One region of the Blautia difficilis genome, then DNA from elsewhere that is predicted to be linked to it. Evidence: riboswitches for the same ligand, from Rfam matches in the RefSeq annotation. Region 1 holds a riboswitch; the other holds the start of a gene.
The links. A riboswitch is a leader RNA that binds a small molecule or an ion and turns the genes downstream of it on or off. The one in region 1 is predicted to bind glycine.

Region 1 (3,428 bases):
GTCCATACAGCACTTACTGTCATATACGGTCCAATAAACACTGCCAGAATGTAAAGCCAACGGTATGTAAGGATTGTTTTCTTATGTCCGTTTGTCAGATATTCCAGACATCTTTCACTGTAATAATCCCATCCAAGAATCGTAGTAAATGCAAAGAATACCAGACAGATCATTAATACAAATGCTGAAATCTGTCCAGGGATCGGAAGTCCGTGCTGGAATGCATAAGTAGTTACCTGAACACCTTCCAGACCTTCTACCTGCCATGCACCTGTCAGTACGATGGAAAGACCTGTCATTGTACAGATCACGATCGTATCAATAAATGTACCAGTCATACTTACAAGGCCCTGACGTACAGGCTCTTTTGTCTGAGCTGCTGCTGCTGCAATAGGTGCGCTACCAAGACCTGCTTCGTTTGAGAAGATACCACGAGCCACACCTTTCTGCATGGATACGATCATTGTTCCTACCACACCGCCTGTCACTGCTGACGGATTAAAGGCTCCCTTCACAACTGTAACGATTGCTGCCGGAATCTCTGTAATGTTTAAAAGAATCAGCGCAACACTGAAGATCAGATAAATCACCGCCATAAACGGTACAATAATCTGGCTGACTGTTGCAATTCGTTTCAGACCTCCGATGAGGATTGCTGCAACACAGGCTGCAAGAATCAGGGAAGAAATTACAACTGCCCAGGAATACTCTCCAAGGAACGGAATATTTACGCAGTTTGATTTGTTCGGATCAAAGAAGTTCTGAACTGCACTGGAAATACCATTTACCTGGCTGAATGTACCGATTCCGAAAAGACCTACACATACACCAAAGAATGCAAAGATCTTTGCAAGCCATTTCCATTTTGTTCCCATTCCTTTCTCAATATAATAGAAAGGACCGCCAAGGCTGTGACCGTCTTCTGCTACCACACGGTATTTTACTGCAAGAAGACCTTCGGAGAATTTTGTTGCCATTCCGAAGAATGCTGCAAGAATCATCCAGAATAAAGCTCCGGGACCACCGGCGCAGACAGCAGTTGCAACACCGACGATATTGCCGGTTCCGATTGTAGCGCTCAGTGCTGTACATAAAGCTGCGAAGCTGGAAATCTCACCATCGCCTTCTTCTTCGTTTTTAAACATCCATTTTAATGCAAGGGGGAGTCTTCGTATCTGAAGAAGTCCGAGTCTGGCAGTTAACAGGATACCACCTGCCATGATCAGGACCATAAGGGGCACGCCCCAGACCAGATCGTCTACTGTTGTCAAAAAAGAATTGATCGCTTCCCACATAATAATAAATCTCCTTTTTCTTTTAAAAAGTGTAATATATTGTACAGCTGGGAAACAAAGTAATAACAGACCGTTTCAAAAATCAGAAGTTCAGAAAATACTGTTCATATATTTAAAATGAATCAGCAGGGATGATAAAGCATCCTCTGTCCTTTTGCCTGAGAGATTCAAAACACGGATCAGATAACCAGTTGTGGGAAGTTATCCACATTCCATGTTATTTGCACCTTCGGCCCCCGATCTAACGGGTGTCTCCAGAGAAACGATCCATTTGCAGTTTTTCCCTGCATCCAGGGAACCTGAGAGTTTTACTCCTTCGGCGGGTATAGCCTTTTGTGTGGCTTCCTCTTTCCTGCAAACTTCACCTCGTTAATTTGCTGTTACTGTGGTATACTATAGCTCTTAAATTTGAACTCGTCAATAGAAAATTAAACTTTTATAAAAAAAGTATAAAAATTCGTTACTGTTCACACGTCACTATCCCGCGAGGTGTTTTGGCATGAAAATGCCAAAATCCCGAGACATACCGCGCGAATTTATGCGAATAGCATAAATTCTGTGCATCGCGAAGCGTGTTACTGAGAACGGAGTGAACAGTAACAAAAATTCCAGAGATTTCCACCTTGTAAAATCCCTGGATATTTAAATAATTTTTATACATCAGCCATATCAGCCGCAAACAGTGCTGCGCCAAGTGCACCGCATAGCTGTGCCTTGTCACTGATCACCAGCTTTGTTCCAAGCTTCTCTTCCAGTGTCTTTACCAGGCCCTTATTCTTAGAAACACCACCGGTCATCATATATTTCTCCTCACCGCCCACACGTCTGGTAAGAGCTGCGGTTTTTACAGCAACCGCCTTATTCAGACCATGGACAATGTCATCTGTTGCTTTGTTCTGGGCGATCAGGGAAACAACTTCTGATTCTGCAAATACTGTACACATACTGGAAATTGTAATATCTTCTTTGAATTCCAGCCCACATTCGCTCATCTGATCCAGATTCATTTCCATGGTACGTGCCATCATTTCCAGAAATCGTCCGGTTCCTGCCGCACATTTGTCATTCATAACAAAGTTTGCAACTGCACCGTTCTCATCCAGTCGGATCACCTTGCTGTCCTGTCCGCCAATATCAATAACAGTACGGACTTCCGGATTCAGGAAATGCGCACCTCTTGCATGACAGGTGATCTCTGTGATACTCTTATCACCATTTTTAATAGCTGTACGTCCGTATCCGGTAGTAACCAGCGCATCAATATCTTCTCTCTGCAATCCGGCCTCCTTCAATGCTTCTGCCAGGGCACGGTCTGCTCCGATGGCAGCCCCTGCTCCTGTAGGCAGGATAATACTGGTTACAATCTCATGATTTTTATTTAAAATCACCACATCTGTACTGGTAGAACCACTGTCAATCCCTGCGAAATAGCCTTTTCCCATTTTTCTCTCTCCTTTTGTGTCGACCTCTATGGTCTGCTCCAGTGTTTCAGGCTGAATACTCTCTGCAAAAGCTTCCAGCCTGGTAAGAAGCTGACCACTGCTCTGAATAGTATAATCTGATTCAATCTTTAAAAGAGGTACATCTGTATGGTTCTTAATCTCAGCATATTCGAAGCTGTAAAAATCACAGAACTTCACTGTATGATAAATAATTCCTGCAACAGACGGATCATTATAAAGCTTCTTACGGCCTGTGGGGTCCATCATACGCATACATGGAATCTGCCCCAGGATCTCACATGCATACCAGTCCATCAGTTCATCAAAAGAAGCACCCTCCGGTGGAAGTATATTTCCCACAGAGCGGTTATGCACACAGGTATCATTCTCTACGGGAAGGGGCATAGCTTTACTGGTCATTTCAAACAGCTCCTGCCCCATTCTGGCCCCAAGCACTGCAATATGAGGCTTTGTGACTTTCTCCTGTGCATGGAAAGCAGCCCGGAATTTTCCGGCATCAAACTCTGTGCCTTTGTACTGTGCATAAGCCTTGGCCAGCCCTTTTAACTGTACAGCCATACGCTCTCTGCTACAAGTACTGTCACAGTGAAGCACATCCAGGATATAAAGGAAATCCAGTTTACCGCTTTCCAGCAAAATGTCATACACACTTCGGATGGTATCACAGCAG
Region 2 (3,428 bases), on a different contig from region 1:
GGAATAACGTAATGTTTCTGGATAATTCATAATAGATCCTCCGTAATTTTATTTGAAATTATTTTTTGGTTTTTGAATAGAAGGGAAGAGAGACAACTTCCATCTCTACTTTCCGGCCGCGTACGTCCGCGGTAAGTCTGGTGCCGACTGCGGCATATGTTTTGTCTACCAGTGCCATGGCAATAGGATATCCAAGGTAAGGTGCGTGGGTGCCGGAAGTAGTCATGCCCACCTGGGTATCGCCGGAGAAGACTGGCATGTGTTCTCTTACAATGCCGCGTCCGGTGATTTTCAGCCCTACGCGTATACGTGTGGGTTCGCTTGATTCCAGAGCTTCTTTTCCAATAAACTCTTCTTTGGAAAATTTCACGCAGAAGCCAAGTCCGCTTTCCAGAGGTGTGACTGTCTCATCCATTTCATGTCCATACAGAGGCATGCCGGCTTCCAGTCGAAGTGTGTCTCTGGCTCCCAGTCCACAGCAGATCAGACCTTCGTCTTTTCCTGTTTCCAGCAGAAGCTCCCACATGTTGGCTGCATCTTTGGCATCAAGATAAAGTTCATATCCTGCAGATCCGGTATAGCCGGTTTTGGAGACTATGCAGTGCATACCACCGATAGTGCGATCAAAACAGGCGCTGTAGTATTTTACCGGGAATTCGTCTTCCGGAAGAAGTTTTGCCAGGATCTCATGGGCTTTTGGTCCTTGTACGGCAATCTGGGCAACAGAATCGGAAATGTCTGTGAGTGTGGCTCCTTCCACATCCTGCTCATGGGTTTTCATCCATGCAAAATCTTTATCCCTGTTGGCTGCGTTCACTACGATAAAATAATGCTCATCCCGGACCTTATAAACGATCAGGTCATCTACGCAGCAGCCGTTTTCATAGCACATGAGGCTGTATCTTGCCTGACCGTCATACATATTTGTGAAATCATTGGTCAGCAGATGGTTGAGCAGCTTCAATGCTCCGGGGCCTTCGCAAAGAATTTCTCCCATATGGGATACATCAAAGAGACCACAGGCTTCCCGGACTGCCATATGTTCGGCAATCACGCCAGTCTGGTACTGGACGGGAAGAAGATATCCTGCAAAAGGAACAATCTTGCCTCCGTGTGCCTGATGGGTGGCATAGAGCGGTGTTGTTTTTTCCATAGGTGATTCCTCCTTATCATATACATAAAAAAGCGCAGAACAAATAAATACTTGTTCTGCGCTCTGTCATCTTAACCTGAAAGATTACCCGAAATTTTGTGATCGGTTGCTTCTTCGGTGCAACTTTATGTTGCTTTCCAGAGGTTCGTCGGAAACTGGTCCATTTGCCTGAGAGTTCTTCATCCCCTTCGGCGCGCATTTTGCGTCTCTCCCAGTTTCGTCATTCGATATCTTGAATTGCCTTCATGCTAACATAAAATACCAAAAACGTCAACAGAAAATATAGACTTTTATTAAAAAATTACTAAAAATTTGAAACATATTTTCTTTATATTGGACAAAATTAATAGTATAATGTTATAAAAAAGAATAAATTTTGACATGTGCGTTATTCTGGATTTGTTAGAAATTATCTTATATAATACAATCATTATAAAGGAGACCATGAAAGGGAGGAAAAAGAATGGCTAAATATGTAATGGCTCTGGATGCAGGAACAACAAGTAACAGATGCATCCTGTTTAATGAAAAGGGAGAATTGTGCAGCGTTGCACAGAGGGAATTCACACAGTATTTTCCAAAACCAGGATGGGTTGAACATGATGCTGATGAGATTTGGGCAAGTATGCTTGGTGTAGCTGTTGAAGCAATGAATATGATCGGGGCAACCGCTGAAGATATTGCAGCAATCGGTATTACGAATCAGAGAGAAACTACGATTGTATGGGATAAAGAGACTGGCGAACCAATTTATCATGCCATCGTGTGGCAGTGCCGCAGAACTTCTGAATATTGTGACAGCCTGAAGGAAAAAGGACTCATTGATAAATTCAGAGAAAAAACAGGTCTTGTTATTGATGCCTACTTCTCAGGAACAAAGGTAAAATGGCTCCTGGACAATGTGCCGGGTGCGAGAGAACGGGCGCAGAGAGGGGAATTACTATTTGGTACAGTTGAGACCTGGCTGATCTGGAAACTGACAAAAGGTGCAGTTCATGTAACAGATTATTCTAATGCTTCCCGCACGATGCTGTTCAACATCAACACACTGGAATGGGATGAGGAGATCCTTGCAGAGCTGGATATCCCCAAATGTATGCTGCCTGAACCAAAACCTTCAAGCTGTGTATACGGAGAGGCAGATATATCTTACCTTGGCGGACCTATCCCAATTGCAGGTGCTGCCGGAGATCAGCAGGCTGCTTTATTCGGACAGACCTGTTTCAATGCAGGAGAAGCAAAAAATACATATGGAACAGGCTGTTTTCTTCTTATGAATACCGGTGAGAAACCAATCTTTTCAAAAAATGGTCTGGTAACAACCATTGCGTGGGGACTGGACGGAAAAGTAAATTATGCGCTGGAAGGCTCCATCTTTGTAGCAGGTGCTGCGATCCAGTGGCTGAGAGATGAACTTCGTATTATTGAGTCCGCAGCAGATTCAGAATACATGGCAAAGAAAGTAAAAGATACAAACGGATGTTATGTGGTACCTGCATTTACCGGACTTGGCGCACCGCACTGGGATCAGTATGCAAGAGGAACTATTGTAGGAATCACACGTGGAGTTAACAAATATCATATTATCCGTGCAACCCTGGAATCTCTTGCTTATCAGGTAAATGATGTACTGGAAGCAATGAAAGCAGACTCAGGGATTGATCTGGCAGCACTTAAGGTTGATGGAGGAGCAAGCGCAAATGATTTCCTGATGCAGACACAGTCTGATATTATCAATGCACCGGTTAACCGTCCTCAATGTGTGGAGACAACAGCAATGGGTGCTGCTTATCTTGCAGGTCTGGCAGTGGGATACTGGACAAGTAAAGAAGATGTTGTTAAAAACTGGGCAATTGATCAAACGTTTGAGCCGAAGATTTCTGATGAAGAAAGAGAAAAACGTATCAAGGGCTGGAACAAGGCTGTCAAATACGCTTATGGATGGGCAAAAGAGGATTAGTGATTAAGGAGTGATCTGGGAATGTATGATGTAATAATTATCGGAGCCGGAGTTTCAGGTGCGGCAACAGCAAGAGAGCTATCACGATACAAAATAAAAGCCTGTGTAATTGAAAAAGAAGAGGATGTATGTTGCGGCACTTCCAAGGCAAACAGTGCTCTTGTCCATGCCGGCTATGATGCTGCTGAAGGATCACTGAAGGCAAAACTGAATGTCAGGGGAAATCAGATGATGGAACAGCTTTCCCGGGATCTGGATTTTCCGTTTAAGAAAAATGGTTCTCTGGTTGTATGTCTGCATGAAGAAGATATGCCA

Region 2: linked by a shared signal. The riboswitch ahead of gcvT (glycine cleavage system aminomethyltransferase GcvT) and the one ahead of H8Z82_RS04925 (alanine/glycine:cation symporter family protein) in region 1 are both predicted to bind glycine.

The regions. Positions count from the first base shown of each region.
Region 1 is NZ_JACOQG010000005.1:66,251-69,678, reverse strand. Features, by position in the region: gene H8Z82_RS04925 (alanine/glycine:cation symporter family protein) at 1-1,295, opposite strand, end outside; glycine riboswitch at 1,432-1,563, opposite strand; gene H8Z82_RS04920 (acyl-CoA dehydratase activase) at 1,949-3,428, opposite strand, start outside.
Region 2 is NZ_JACOQG010000004.1:112,891-116,318, reverse strand. Features, by position in the region: gene gcvH (glycine cleavage system protein GcvH) at 1-30, opposite strand, end outside; gene gcvT (glycine cleavage system aminomethyltransferase GcvT) at 59-1,153, opposite strand; glycine riboswitch at 1,300-1,377, opposite strand; gene glpK (glycerol kinase GlpK) at 1,617-3,113, shown strand; gene H8Z82_RS04355 (NAD(P)/FAD-dependent oxidoreductase) at 3,135-3,428, shown strand, end outside.